Regions from separate parts of the Arthrobacter sp. Y3223065 genome, predicted to be linked through region 1. Evidence: predicted binding sites of a transcription regulator. Region 1 holds the regulator's gene; the other holds the start of a gene.

Evidence for each region. The regulator HspR, encoded in region 1, represses chaperone genes until heat shock. The targets are predictions, from matches to a motif close to AAGTTGAGTCNNNNNGACTCAACTT.
Region 2: AC5RUK_RS09495 (ATP-dependent Clp protease ATP-binding subunit) is a predicted target of HspR. The motif match lies at 1,414-1,438, and genes of this name have one in related genera.

What each region holds. Positions count from the first base shown of each region.
Region 1 is NZ_JBNHGC010000002.1:151,959-159,489, forward strand. Features, by position in the region: gene dnaK (molecular chaperone DnaK) at 1-1,342, shown strand, start outside; gene AC5RUK_RS05595 (nucleotide exchange factor GrpE) at 1,345-2,010, shown strand; gene AC5RUK_RS05600 (DnaJ C-terminal domain-containing protein) at 2,143-3,114, shown strand; gene AC5RUK_RS05605 (heat shock protein transcriptional repressor HspR) at 3,184-3,606, shown strand; gene AC5RUK_RS05610 (COG4315 family predicted lipoprotein) at 3,689-4,249, opposite strand; gene AC5RUK_RS05615 (sigma-70 family RNA polymerase sigma factor) at 4,532-5,029, shown strand; gene AC5RUK_RS05620 (anti-sigma factor family protein) at 5,026-5,685, shown strand; gene trmB (tRNA (guanosine(46)-N7)-methyltransferase TrmB) at 5,719-6,630, opposite strand; gene AC5RUK_RS05630 (DEAD/DEAH box helicase) at 6,868-7,531, shown strand, end outside.
Region 2 is NZ_JBNHGC010000003.1:183,598-191,128, forward strand. Features, by position in the region: gene AC5RUK_RS09485 (Y-family DNA polymerase) at 1-837, opposite strand, end outside; gene AC5RUK_RS09490 (LexA family protein) at 830-1,204, opposite strand; gene AC5RUK_RS09495 (ATP-dependent Clp protease ATP-binding subunit) at 1,518-4,112, shown strand; gene AC5RUK_RS09500 (ZIP family metal transporter) at 4,206-4,997, opposite strand; gene AC5RUK_RS09505 (TetR/AcrR family transcriptional regulator C-terminal domain-containing protein) at 5,116-5,835, opposite strand; gene AC5RUK_RS09510 (NAD(P)-dependent alcohol dehydrogenase) at 5,939-6,988, shown strand; gene AC5RUK_RS09515 (pullulanase X25 domain-containing protein) at 7,163-7,531, shown strand, end outside.

The DNA of each region.
Region 1 (7,531 bases):
GTCCCTGCTGGAAGTCGGCAAGGACGAGGACGAATTTTCCACCATCCAGGTCCGCGCCACCTCCGGCGACAACCGCCTGGGCGGCGACGACTGGGACCAGCGGGTGGTCGACTTCCTGCTGAAGCAGGCCAAGTCCAAGGGCGCCGACCTGTCCAAGGACAAGATCGCCCTGCAGCGACTGAAGGAAGCGGCCGAGCAGGCCAAGAAGGAACTGTCCTCGGCTTCCTCCACCAACATCTCCCTGCAGTACCTCTCCGTCACGCCGGAGGGACCGGTGCACCTGGACGAGCACCTGAGCCGGGCCAAGTTCCAGGAACTGACCGCGGACCTGCTCGAGCGCACCAAGAAGCCGTTCCACGACGTCATCACGGAAGCCGGCATCAAGGTCTCCGACATCGACCACATCGTGCTGGTCGGCGGTTCCACCCGCATGCCCGCCGTCGTCGAACTGGTCAAGGAAATGGCCGGCGGCAAGGAGCCGAACAAGGGCGTGAACCCGGACGAGGTCGTGGCCGTGGGTGCTGCCCTGCAGGCCGGCGTCCTGAAGGGCGAGCGCAAGGACGTGCTGCTGATCGACGTCACCCCGCTGTCGCTGGGCATTGAGACCAAGGGCGGCGTGATGACCAAGCTGATCGAGCGCAACACCGCGATCCCGACCAAGCGGTCCGAGACCTTCACCACCGCCGATGACAACCAGCCGTCGGTGGCCATCCAGGTCTTCCAGGGCGAGCGCGAGTTCACCCGCGACAACAAGCCGCTGGGCACCTTCGAGCTGACCGGCATCGCGCCGGCGCCGCGCGGCGTGCCGCAGGTCGAGGTCACCTTCGACATCGACGCCAACGGCATCGTGCACGTGTCCGCCAAGGACAAGGGCACCGGCGCCGAGCAGTCGATGACCATCACCGGCGGCACCGCGCTGTCCAAGGACGACATTGACCGCATGGTGCGGGAGGCCGAAGAGCACGCCGCCGAGGACAAGAAGCGCCGCGAGGCCGCCGACGTCCGCAACTCGGCCGAGCAGCTGGCCTACTCCGTGGACAAGCTGCTCGCCGACAACGACGACAAGCTGCCCGAAGAGGTCAAGACCGAGGTCAAGGCCGACGTCGACGCCCTGAAATCCGCACTGGAAAAGCAGGACAACGACGACGAGGTCAAGGCCGCGTTCGAGAAGCTGCAGGCATCCCAGACCAAGCTGGGCGAGGCCATCTACTCGCAGGCGCAGGCCTCCGGCGCGGCCGGTGACGGTGCAGCCGCCGGTGACGGTTCCTCCGAGGCCGGCTCCGGCGCGGCCGACGAGGACATCGTGGACGCCGAAGTGGTCGACGAAGACGAGAAGAAGTAACCATGGCCGAAAAGGGTAACGAAGAAGAACACCAAGCAGAGCCGGTGAACTTCCGCGACAACCGCAAGATCGATCCGGAAACCGGACAGGTCCGCGGCGCCGCTGGAGCCACTGGGAACGCCGGGCAGGCCGCTGGAGGAACCTCCGCGGCCGGCCCGGGCGCCGACGCCGACGCGCTGGCACAGGCGGAGCAGATCCTGAACGGGGCCGAGGTCCCGGCGGGGGAATCTGTTGCCCAGGGGACCACGTCGCAGGAAGCCGAGGAACTGAAGAACGATCTGCTCCGGCTGCAGGCGGAGTACGTGAACTACCGCAAGCGGGTGGAACGCGACCGCGCCGTGGCCGGCGAGATGGCCGTCATCGGTGTGCTGAACTCGCTGCTGCCCGTCCTGGACGACATCGACGCGGCGCGCCAGCACGGCGATCTCGCGGACGGACCGTTCGCGGCCATTGCCGCCAAGCTGGACGGCGTGCTCAAGACCTACGGCCTGGCCCGCATCGAGGAGACCGGCGTCGAATTCGACCCGAACATCCACGAGGCCTTGATGCAGCAGCCCGACGCCGAGGTGGAAATGGACACCGTCAGCCAGGTCCTGCGCCTGGGCTACAAGGCCGGCGACCGCGTGCTGCGCGCGGCCCAGGTAGTGGTAGCCGTACCGGCGGAATGACACCGGCAGGGGGCGCCCCGGCGCCCAGCCGCAGATGATGACGGGTTGGCCTCCGGACCGCCGGAGGCCAACCCGTCATCGTCCGGGCGTCAGTACCCATAGACTTTGTGACAACTGAAAGGAGGCGCCTGCATGGCTAGCCAGGACTGGGTCGAGAAGGACTTCTACAAGATCCTCGGTGTCTCCAAGGACGCATCCGATGCGGACATCAAGAAGGCGTACCGCAAGCTCGCGCGGACCCACCATCCGGATACCAACCGGGGGGATGAAGGTTCGGAAAAGAAGTTCAAGGACATCTCCGAGGCCTACTCGGTCCTCTCGGACCCGGGGGAGCGCGAGCAGTACGACGCGATCCGCGCCATGGGCAGCGGTGCGCGCTTCAGCGCCGGGGGACCCGGCAGCGCCGGCGGGCCGGGCGCGGGCGGCTTCGAGGACATCTTCGGCAACCTGTTCGGCCAAAGTACTCGCACCCGCGCCGGCTCCGGGGGCACCGTGCCGCCGGAGTTCGCCGATCTGTTCGGCGGGTTCGGCGGTTTCCCGCAGCAGCAGCAGCCGCCGCGCAGGGGAGCAGACCGCACCGCGACCACCAGCATTTCCTTCGCCGGTTCCATTAATGGAACCACCATCGGGTTGCGCGAGCCCAGCGGCGAGGTGATCGACGTGCGGATCCCGGCCGGGATCAAAGACGGCCAGAAGGTCCGCGTCCGCGGCAAGGGCCAGCCCGGCCCCGCCGGCGCGGGAGACCTGATGGTGACCGTTAACGTCAAGCCCCACCCGTTTTTCCAGCGCGACGGCGACAACATCCGGATCCACGTCCCGGTCACGTTCCCGGAGGCCGCGCTGGGCGCGCAGATCGACGTGCCGACCCTGACCGGTGAATTCGTCAAGGTCAAGGTGCCGGCAGGAACACCCTCCGGCCGGACGCTCCGCGTGAAGGGACGCGGGGTGAAGACCTCGAAGAACACCGGCGATTTGCTCGTGACCATCGACGTGGTGGTCCCGCAGAACCTTGGGAAAGAGGCCCAAGAAGCAGTCAACGCCTTCGCGGCGGCGACTGCCGGGTCCGACCCGCGCGGGAATCTTGCCGCCAAGGCCAGGTTGTAGCGGGCGGAAGTTGCAACCGGCCGGGACAGGCCGGACGGGAAACGCGCGAAGCGCAGGAGGGAGAGCACCATGAGCATCGATATGAATGCGCCGATCTTCGTGATTTCGGTTGCGGCCGAACTGGCGGACATGCACCCGCAGACCCTGCGCCAGTATGACCGTCTCGGCCTGGTCTCTCCGTCGCGCCAGCGGGGCAGGCAGCGCCGCTATTCGCAGAAGGACGTGAACACCCTGCGCGAGGTTCAGCGGCTCTCCCAGGAAGGCGTCTCGCTGGAAGGGATCAAGCGCATCCTCCAGCTGGAAAACGAGGTCGCCGCCCTCAAGGCCCAGGTCCGGGACCTCTCCGAGGAGCTGATGGCCAGGCAGCGCCGGGGCACCGACTCCAGCCGGGTGTTCGCCGCAGGCCTGGCCGGGGACGTGGTGACGTTGGCCCGCGGCCAGCGGCCGCGTCCGCGCAGCCAGGCGCTGATGGTCTGGCGTCCGCAGCGCTGATCCGTTCGGCCGGCGCCCGTGATCGAACGCCCGCAGCTGCCGGTCCCAAGCAGGCGGCTGCGGGCAGGATGGCGGCGTTGAGCTACTTGATCATGTCGCCGTCCGGGGCGACCACGTACCAGACGTCGTTAACGCCCTGGCCGGTGGTGTCTCCCGGGGCCTTGTCTTGGGCCCAGTAGTAGATGGGCATGCCGTTGAGGGTCACCTGCTGCTGCCCGTCGGGGGTGTCGATGAGGCCCACCTCGGCGGTGACACCGTCGAGTTCCGGCTCTTCCTCGGCCAGTACGGGTGGCCACGCGGCCAGGCAGTCGCCCGTGCAGGCGCTTTCGCCGGAGTCCGGGACGTCCTTGGTGAAGTAGTAAACAGTCATGCCTTCGCCGTCCACCACGATTTCGCCCAGGTCGGAATCGGCCGTGGTCAAGGTGGAGGCAGCTCCGGGTGCCTGTGCGCCGCCGGTCTGCCCGCCGTCTGTCTCCGGCGCCGCCGGCGTGGTCATTCCGGGGGTGCCGGCCGTCGGCGTCCCGGCTGCCGGCGGTGCCTCCGGGCCGGCGGGCGTTTCCGTACCCGAACCGCCTCCGCAACCGGCGAGGCCCAGCATGGCAGCGCCCAGCAGGGCTGTCGCTGCTGTCTGTGTGATTTTCATGGGGCTTCCTTTGCCGTCTCCCGGGCGCTGCCCGGAGCGTGGTGCCGCGGGGCGCGGCCCGCTATTGGCAAAGACGCCGGCCGCGCCCACAATGGTTCAACGTTGGGCGAGGAAATCCCGTGGGCTGGATGAACCGGAACGCCGCCGCCGTCGTCGTACCCGGTAGAAAGCCGCGCGGGGACGTTCCGACCGCCGGTGAGGCGGCAGGGGCGCCGGCAGGGAGGAGGCCGACGTTCCGACCGCCGGTGAGGCGGCAGGGGCGCCGGCAGGGAGGAGGCGGCCGTGGCATTGGACGACGAGGCCGTGGCCCGCCTCTACCGCGACCATGCCACGGCGCTGCGACGGTTCGTGCGCGCCGCGACCTCCGACGCGGACCAGGTAGAGGACGTGGTGCAGGAGACGATCCTGCGGGTGTGGAAGCGCGGCCCGGACACCGACAACATGCGCGGCTACCTGTACCAAACCGCCCGGCACGTCATTATCGACGGCTACCGGCGCCGCACCCGGCGGCCGGGCGAGACCGGACTGGGCGAGGACGAGCCGGCCATCGAAGAAGACCAGGTGGAGCGGCTCCTGCTCCGTGTGGTCGTGGAGGAAGCCCTGGCACGGATCAGCCCCGACCACCGCAACATCATCCTCGCCCTGCACTACCAGCGGCTCACCTCGTCCGAAGCCGCCCGGTCGCTGGGCATTCCGCTGGGCACGGTGAAGTCGCGGGCGTTCTACGCGGCCAAGGCCCTGCGGGCCGTACTGGACGAGATGGGGGTGGGGCAGCCGTGAACACCAACGAGGAACAGCACCAACTGCTCGGCCTTTACATCCTGGGTGGGCTGGACCGCCGCGAACGGGCGGGCTTCGAAGAACACCTGGCCTCCTGCGCGGCGTGCCGCAGGGAAGCCGCCGAACTGGAATCGCTGCCCGACCTGCTGGACGCGCTGCCGCGCGACGCAGCGTTGGAGCTGGCGGCGCCGTCGCAGCATGAAGTCGAGGAACGCACCCGGGAACTGGTGGATGAACTGGCCAACCGGCGGCGGAAGGAACGACGGCGGTGGGCCGGGTTGGTGGCGGCCGTGGCGGGCGTCTGCCTGGTCGCCGGGGCGGCCATCGGACCGTTGCTGACCCAGCAGCAGCAGCAGCAGCCGACCGAGAGTTATGTGATGACTGCCGACGGCGGCCTGCAACTGGAGCTGGCGCTGGTACACAAGGCCTGGGGCACCGAGATGCAGGTAGCGGGGGAGCAGCTGCCCCGGGACGGCCTGCTCACGCTGTGGGTGACCGGAGACACCGGCTACACCTACCAGGTGGCCTCCTGGCAGGCGACGCCGGCGGGCCGCGCCACGCTCACCGCAGCCTGCGCCATGGACACCGACGAGATCGTCCAGGTGGAACTGCGCAACGGGGCGGACGCAACGCTGGCGGCCGTGGCCACGGACTGAGCAGAGCAGGCCCGAAAACCCGGTCCCTGCGGATCAGTTCCGGCGGTAGGCGAGGTCGAAGATCATCCGGCCTGCGTCGTGGGCCTTCTGCTCGAAGCTGGTCATGGTGCGGCCGTCGAAGCGGGGTGCCCAGCCGCCGTGCTCGTCCATGCCTTCACCGGTGCTGGCATTGCCGGTACTGACCGGGATCTTACCTTCACGCACCGGGGCGCCGCCCACCACGCCTTCCACGCCGCTTTCCCAGACCTGGGTCAACGGGCTGTCCTTGCCGGTGCGCTCGCCGGCATGCAGGTTGCGGAAGTCCGGCGAGGCATCCGCGACGCGGCGCATCTGGATCGCGTAGTCGGACCAGTCGGTGGCCAGCCGCCAGATCCCGCCCGGCTGCAGGACGCGGGCGGCAAGGCCCGCGAAGCTCTCCTGCACCAGCCGGCGTTTGTGGTGGCGGGTCTTGTGCCACGGGTCGGGAAAGAACACCCAGAGTTCGGCCACCGAGGACTCGGGCAGCATGGTCGCGAGGGCGTCCGGGGCGTTGACCTGCGCCACACGCACGTTGGACAGGCCGTGCTGTCCGATCCGCAGCAGGGTCTGCGCCAGCCCCGGCCGGTAGACCTCCAGGGCCAGGAAGTTCCACTCCGGGTGCTGCTCCGCGGCATGGCAGACGGCCTCGCCCAGGCCGGAGCCGATCTCCACGACCAGGGGTGCCTCGCGTCCGTAAGCTGCCGCCGCATCAAAGACATAGTTGGGGTCCACGGTGGTGTCGCCGCCGTGTCGCGGGAGGTCCACGGCGAACTTCGGGCCGTATTCGTCCCAGGCCTGCTGGCGGCGGCCCTGCAGCCGTGAGCCGCGGCGCACAAAGCTGACCGGACGGGCGAGGTGGGTGGGCTGCGTGAGGCGCGCACCGTCGTCGTTCACGGAAAAATCAGGGGTGGGGGAGTCGCTGGTCATCCCCACCAGCGTATCGCCCGTGCGCGGGCGGCCCGGACGTGCTGTTAGACTGGTACCACTCGGAGGCGCAGTTTGACGCGTTTCCCTGCGTCGATGAACGCTTTCAATTGCACCGCCGCTATCCGTCTAACGACGTGACCGGACAGATCCGGGCGGTTGGCACTGTCTGATTTTTCTTCGGCGACCCTGGGCTAACCTGCCGCGGGGACACTGACCGGAAGACATTCGCACTTTCTTATGACTACTTTTGTTGCCCTTGGCGTGCCCAAGTCCCTTGCTTCGAAACTCGCTGCCGATGGCATTGAAGCTCCGTTCCCCATCCAGACCGAGACCCTGCCCGATACGCTGGCAGGCCGGGACGTGCTGGGCCGCGGCCGCACCGGCTCCGGCAAGACGCTGGCGTTCGCGCTGCCGCTGGTGGCCAGGCTCGCCGAGCGCGAAGCCGCCCATTTCCGCAAACCCGGACGCCCGCTGGGCCTGGTCTTGGCGCCGACCCGCGAACTGGCCACCCAGCTCAACAACACCATTGAGCCCCTGGCGACCGAGCTGGGCCTGAACACCACGGTGATCTACGGCGGCGTGTCGCAGCAACGCCAGGAAAAGGCGCTGCGCGCCGGCGTCGACATTGTGATTGCCTGCCCGGGCCGGCTCGAAGACCTGATGAAGCAGAAGATCATCACGCTGGAATCGGTGGAAATCACCGTCCTCGACGAGGCCGACCACATGGCCGACTTGGGCTTCCTGCCCGTGGTGAAGAAGCTGCTGGACACCACGCCGGCCGGCGGCCAGCGCATGCTGTTCTCCGCGACCTTGGACAACGGCGTGGACAAGCTCGTGCAGCGTTACCTGTCCAGCCCCCTGACCCACTCTGTGGACGACCCGCAGGCCGCGGTCACCACCA
Region 2 (7,531 bases), on a different contig from region 1:
CTGCTTGTCGGCCCGCTCCTCCGTGTGCGGGATGCAGGGCGTCCCGTTCAGTTCCAGCACGGTTCGCTGCAGCACCACGGAGAATTTCTTGCGGATCGCCTGCGGGTCCGCGGCCTTCAGGTCTGCGATCGACTCGATCCCGAGGGCGTTCAGCCGTTTCCCGGTCCGTCCGCCCACGCCCCATAGCCCGGTGACCGGCACGCGCGACTGGATCCATGCGATGTCGGAAGCGGGCATCGAGCCCAGCGAGCACACCCCGGCCATCTGCGGATTCCGCTTGGCAACGTGGTTGGCAAACTTCGCCAGCGTCTTGGTCTGGGCCACGCCAACGCTGACCGGCACGCCCACCTGCCGGATCACGGCGGCCCGGATCCGGCCGGCAGTTTCCAGCAACTGGGTTTCATCGCCGGGCAGGCCCAGGAAAGACTCGTCGATCGAATAGACCTCCTGCCAGGTCCCGAACCGGCCGAGCACTTCCATCACCCGGGCGCTCAGGTCTCCGTACAGCTCGTAGTTGCTGGAGCGCGCGACCAGCCCCCACGCCTTGGCCCGCGGCGCCACCTGGAACCACGGCGTCCCGGTTTTCAGCCCCAGCTGTTTGGCTTCCTCGGAGCGCGCCACCACGCAGCCGTCATTGTTGGAGAGCACGACGACGGGGCGCCCCTCGAGGGACGGATCGAAGACCCGCTCGCAGGAGACGTAGAAATTGTTGACATCCACCAGCGCGATTCGTTCGCCGGGCCGGGATTCGGGCGGTTGGCCGAAGGTTGTGTTGCCGGACCCTGACGGCTGGCCGGAGGCCGCGGCGCCGGACCCCGATACGGGGCCGCTAGACATGGTGCAGGCAACGGGTGGCGACGCCCCAGATGCTCAGGTCCGCGAGTTCGCCCACCTCGGTGGGGACACCGCCGTCGTCCGCCTGCAAGCGCACGCCGTCCGCGGTGAGATGCAGGCGCCGGACCACCAATTCCCCGTCCAGCACCGCGATCACCACCGAACCGTCGCGCGGGGTCAGCGAGCGGTCCACGATCAGCTCATCGCCGTCGCTGATCCCGGCGGCGGCCATCGAGTTCCCGGCCACCCGCATCACAAAGGTACTGGTGCGGTCGCGGATCAAGTGCCGGTTCAGGTCGATGCCGCCGTGGAAGTAGTCCCGCGCCGGTGACGGGAAACCGCGCGCATCCTCGGGCGTTCCGGTGCCCATTTCCGGGCCGGCCGACGCATCCGACGGCTGCTCCAAACCGAACATCCCGGACCCCCGTCTTCGAACAAAGCTTCGAAGACAACACTAGCACCGGCCCTCACCCGGGCCCATGCACCGGCAGTCCAGCAGTCCGGCCGCCCTATTGGATCCGACGATTCGGGCACAACAAATTCGCCCGAAATGAACGCCCCGCGCCACAACCCCAGGCAAGAGTGAGCCGACTTCACTCAAGTTTGCGGAACTTCTGGAATAATCTTCACCCGAAGGCGTTAACATGAGTCGAAGGCACTCACGTTCCACAGGAGGATCATTCATGCCACTGTTCTTCGGACCAGCTTCCGGCAACGGTTCATTCGACGAGTTCCTAGCCCGCTACCTGCAGGGCCAGCGGGCTGCCCAGTCGCGCACCGTTGACCTCACCCGCCTGCTCAGCCGCCGCACCCATGAAGTGCTGGCACAGGCGGCCCGGTTTGCCGCGGGCCTCGGCCACATCGAGGTGGACGCCCTGCACATTTTGCACGTCATGGCCCGTCAGGAGCCGGCCGCCAGCCAGATCAAGCTGACCGGCGCCGACCCGCAGGCCATCGCGCGCTCCGCCGAGCAGGGCCTGCCGGAAAAGACCGCCCCGACCCGCGAAACGCCGTCGCTGACGCCGTCCGCGCAGCGTGCCCTGCTGGACGCGCACCAGGTGGCCCGCGCGTTCGGTTCCACGTACATCGACCCCGAGCACCTGTTCGCGGCTTTCGTCCTGAACCAGGAGACCCCCGCCGGCCAGATCCTGGCCGGCTCGGGCGTGACCCCGATGGCGCTGCAGCAGGCGGCGGAGAAAGCTGCGGCGCAGGCCGGCGGCCCCAACACAACCGCCGGCCCGCAGCCGGGCGCGAACCCTCAGGCAGAAACGCCGATGCTGGACCAGTTCGGCACCGATCTGACCGCCCAGGCCCGGGAGGACCGGCTGGACCCGGTGATTGGCCGCGCCGACGAGATCGCCCAGACCATCGAAATCCTCGCGCGCCGGACCAAGAACAACCCGGTCTTGATCGGCGAGGCCGGCGTGGGCAAGACCGCCATCGCCGAAGGCCTCGCGCAGGCCATCGTGGCCGGCGACGTCCCGGAGCAACTGCGCGGCAAGCGTGTGGTCTCGCTGGATTTGCCGGGCATGCTGGCCGGCACCCGCTACCGCGGCGATTTCGAGGAACGCCTGACCAAAACCCTGGACGAGATCAGCGCCGCCGGCAGCGAGCTGATCGTGTTCATCGACGAACTGCACACCGTGGTCGGTGCCGGCGGCGGCGGCGAGGGCGGCATGGACGCCGGCAACATCCTCAAGCCCCGGCTGGCCCGCGGTGAACTGCACCTGGTCGGCGCCACCACGCTGGGCGAGTACCGCAAGGTGGAGAAGGACCCCGCCCTGGAGCGGCGCTTCCAGCCGGTCATGGTCGGCGAGCCCTCGATCGAAGACGCCGTGCAGATCCTGTCCGGGCTGAAGGACCGCTACGAGGAACACCACCAGGTGGCCTACACCGACGAAGCGATCCGCGCCGCCGTCGAGATGTCCTCCCGCTACATCACCGACCGGTTCCTGCCGGACAAGGCGATCGACCTGATCGACCAGGCCGGAGCGCGGCTAAGCCTGCGGCGCGGCCCGCGCGTTGACGTGGAGGCTTTGCGCGGCCGGCTGGCAGAGCTGGAATCGGCCAAGAACGGCGCCGTCGCCGAGGAACGCTACGAGAACGCTTCAAAGCTGCGCGACGAGATCGAAGAGCTGCAGGCCAGGCTGGCAGCCGCCTCCGCCAACCAGCCAACCTCCGGTGCCGACGAGGACCACGACGGCGGGGCCCGCCCCGGCGTCGCGCCCTCCGATGTGGTGGGCGAGGCCGAGATTGCCGAGATCATCTCCCGCGCCACCGGCATTCCGGCCGCCCGGCTGACGGAGGGCGACCGGCAGCGGCTGGCCCGGCTGGAGGAGGACCTGCACGCCCGGGTAATAGGCCAGGACGATGCGGTGACCGCTATCGCCAAGTCGGTGCGGCGCAACCGCACCGGCATGGGGGACGAGGGCAGGCCCGTCGGCAGCTTCCTGTTCCTGGGTCCCACCGGTGTGGGCAAGACCGAGCTGGCCAAGGCGCTGGCGGAGTCGCTGTTCGGCGACGAGGACGCCATGATCCGCTTCGATATGAGTGAATACGGCGAGCGCCACACCGTCTCGCGGCTGGTCGGCGCACCTCCGGGCTACGTGGGCTACGGCGAGGCCGGCCAGCTGACCGAGCGCGTCCGCCGGCACCCCTACTCGGTGGTGCTGCTGGACGAGGTGGAGAAGGCCCATCCGGACGTGTTCAACCTGCTGCTGCAGGTCCTCGACGACGGACGCCTCACCGACGGGCAGGGCCGCACCGTGGACTTCCGCAATACGGTGGTGATCATGACCTCCAACCTCGGGTCGGAGTTCCTGGCCAGCAAGGGCGGAGCGCTGGGCTTCACCGCCAACAACGGAGTGGACGGCTTCGGGAGCGAGCAGGATCTGCGCGCCCGGGTGATGGGCCGGCTGCGCGAAACCATGCGGCCGGAGTTCCTGAACCGGATCGACGAAATCGTGCTGTTCCGCAAGCTGGAGCAGGAGCAGCTGCGTTCCATCGTGCGGCTGCAGTTGCGCAAGACCGAAGCCCGGCTGGCGGCCCAAGGCATCGCGCTGGAGGTTGGCGAGGACGCCGTGAAGTGGATCGCCGATGCCGGCTACGAGCCCGAATACGGCGCCCGGCCGCTGCGCCGGGTGATCCAGCGAGAGCTGGATGACCGTATCGCGGACCTGCTGGTGGCCGAGGCCGTTGCCGAGGGCGGGCGGATCCGCGTCGCCGCCGGCGACGATGGGCTGCGGGTCGCAGCGGCCAGCATGGCCGCGGCGGCATAGCGGCGGCGACCGCACGACGGGGGCAACCGACCGCGACAGAGCGACGGCGGGGCACTCCAACGGATGGGGCGTCCCGCCACCGCTGCCTCCGGCTCACGCCAGCGACAGTGCGTAGGACAAAACGAACCCCGCGGCCGTGCTCATGGCGACCGCCGGGCCACCGTGTTCGTAGGCCTCGGGCATGAGGGTGTCGGCCAACGAGGCAATCACTGCCCCGGCCGCGAAGGCCAGCGGCAACGAGATGGATTCCGGGTCGCTGCCGGACAACGGGCCCGCACCAATGATGACGGCGATGACCAGCAGGGCTCCGCAGGCGCTCCAGAGCCCGATAATCGCGAGCGCCGACTTGCCCTGGCTGCGCATGGAAGCGGCTCCCACCAGCGCCTCGGGCAGGTTGGAGACGAAGATCGCAGCGAGCAGGGCCAACCCGCCGGTTCCCTCGCCCAAGGCCACACCCATCGCAAGGTTCTCCGGCACGCCGTCGAGCGTGACCGCGGCCAGCAGAGCCAGTCCGGCAGTGCCCCGGGTGGTCTCAGCCGTAGGAGCATGCTCCGCGGCAGCCGCATTGGTATCCAGCTTGGCACTGCCTTGGTACTCGTCCGCCGGCGTGGAACGGGACGACGGCTGCGCCCAGCGGTCCAGCAGCGCGCTCAGCGCCGTGAATACCGCAGCCCCAACACCCAGGCCGATCACCGCCCGCCAGATGCCGCCGCGCTCGTAGGAGTCTTCAAACAGTTCAAATGCCAGCGCCGTAATCAGCGCACCGGCCGCGAAAGACAGAAGGATCGCCAGCACACGCTTGGGCAGCTCGAACTTCACACCGATGAACGCGCCCAGCACCAAGGCGCTGGAAGCCACGACGCCGAATAGCACCGGCATTCCCATCCCGCCAGTATAGGAAAACGGCGGCAGCCGCGGAACATTGGCGGGGCACCGGCGGCTCCCCGGCCTCGGATCAGGGTTCCCCGGCATTAGCCGCTACGGCTTTCCCGCGACCCATGGTTCAGGGCGAGGGCGCTTCCGCCCTCTCCGTTGATTCTTCCCCGGGCCCGGGGCCGTGCAGGGACGCTGCCAGGCCGCCGATAATGAGGTCGAGGCCGAAATCGAACTCGTCGCTGAATTCGTATCCGGGCTGCAGCACATGCTCCACGGCCAGCTCCCGCAGGTGTGGATAGTCCTGGGCGGTGAACATCTCCACCATCGGCCCGGCGACTTCCGCCAAGCTGTCCGGGCCGTCGAAAGGCAAGGACGCTTCCTGAAGAGCCGTCCCGTAAACGTATGCATCCAACAGCGCATAGGCGTGGGCCGCCAGCGGCAGCGAGAATCCGGCGGCACGAAGGGCGCCCAGGGTTGCATCGTGGTGGCGCAGGTTTGCCGGTCCGGGCGTCGTGCGCGATTCCATCAAGGCGATGGCCCACGGATGGCGTCGCAGCACGTCGCGGGCCGAGGCTGCACGCCGCTTCAACTCCGCCTGCCATTCTTCCCCGGGCACCGGCAGTTCTATCTCTTCGAAGACGGCATCGACGATGCCGTCGAGGATCTCGTCCTTGTTGCGGACGTGGTGGTAGAGCGACATGGGTTTGGCGTCCAGCGCGTCGGCCAGTGAGCGAATGGTGAGGCGGGCCAGCCCGCCGCCGTCGGCGATCTCGATGGCGGCACGGAGCACGCGCTCCCTGCTGAGCGGAACGCGTTCTGCGGGGGCGCTGCCTGGTTTTTTGATCATTGTTCCCGCGACTATAGCATTCCCGTACTTTGTACGGTACCTTCGTACTTTGTACGGCAATACTTGGGCTCCACGTCATCCACATCCTCGAGAAGGAAGTCCCATGGAACCATCAGATTCCCCGTCGGCGGCCAACACGGAGCCGCTGCGTGACAGCGCCTCCCCCGCCCCGGCAAAACCCACCATGCGCGCAATTGTGCAGACCCGGTACGGAATTACCGATGCCTTGCACCCGGCCGATATCGCAGTACCGGAGGTCGGCGAAAGCCAAGTCCTCATCAAGGTCCGCGCCGCCGGCCTGGACCGCGGCACGTGGCACATGGCCACCGGCCTGCCGTATCCGGTCCGCGCTGTGTCCGGGTGGAAGTCCCCTAAGAATCCGATCCCCGGGCTTGACGTCGCGGGAACGGTAGCGGCCGTAGGCAGTGCCGTCACGAAATTCTCGATCGGGGACGAGGTCTTCGGTTTCGGCAAAGGCTCCTTCGCGGAATTTGCGGTGGCAGCGGAGTCGTTGCTGGCCCCCAAGCCCGCAGAACTCACTTTTGAGCAGGCCGCGGCCCTTCCCGTCTCCGGCGTGACAGCACTGCAGGCGCTGCGGGACATCGGCCGTGTCCAGGCTGGGCACCGGGTACTCATCACCGGAGCCTCCGGCGGCGTCGGCACCTACGCCGTGCAGATAGCCACGGCCCTGGGCGCGACGGTGACCGGCGTGTGCAGCGCCGCCAAGGCGGAGCTGGTGCGAAGCCTCGGCGCTGAGACCGTCATCGACTACGCCCGCGAAGACTTTGCGGCAGGAGGACACCGGTACGACGTGATCGTGGATATAGCCGGGAACCCGTCCCTGTCGCGCGTGCGCCGGGCCCTCGCCCCTGCCGGCACGGCGGTTATTGTCGGCGGCGAACACGGCGACCGCTGGACCGGCGGCCTGTTCAGGCCGCTGGGCGGAATGTTCCTGTCCCTGTTCAACCGGCAGCGTGTTGTCATGTTCATGGCGCGCCAGACCTCCTCCGATCTCGAACGGCTGAGTGAGCTGACCGTCTCGGGGCAGCTGAAACCAGTGCTCGACCACACCTATCCGCTGGAGCAGATGCCGGAAGCACTGCGCCGCCTGGAGGCCGGCGAGGTGCGGGGCAAGGTGGTCATCACGTTGTAGCCGGAGCATCAGGGCGCTAGCTGGCCAAGGATCCGGGGCCGGCCGGCCCCGGATCCCAGGGACCTGCGCGCTTAAGGGGAGCCGACACACAACGCCAAATAGTGGTGCTCCGCGTGGCCGGGTCGCAGACTGGGAGCGTCACCAGTTCAGGCAGACCGCGAAGGAGCCACGGCCATGCTCAAGACCCATCTGCGTCTCAAACCCGTCCTCGAGATTCTGGCGGCCGCAGCCGCGACCGGCACCCGGCCGGACGCCAGGGAAGTCATCAGCGAGGCGCTGCGGCGCGTGCCGCCGACCGCGCACGCGCAGGAGTTGCTCAGCGGCGGCGTGCCCCGCGGATTCAAAAACCTGACGACGGCGACCGCCCGGCTGGTGAAAGCCGGCTGGATGTCCAAGGGCCGCGGCGGGTGGGCCATCACCGAGGACGGGCTGCTGGCCGTCACCGCGTTTCCCGACGCGGCGGACCTGGCCACGGCCCTCGCCGCGGGGACCCCGCTGCCGGAACCGTCGCCGCCGGCAGCGGAGCCCACGCTTCCCGCCGGA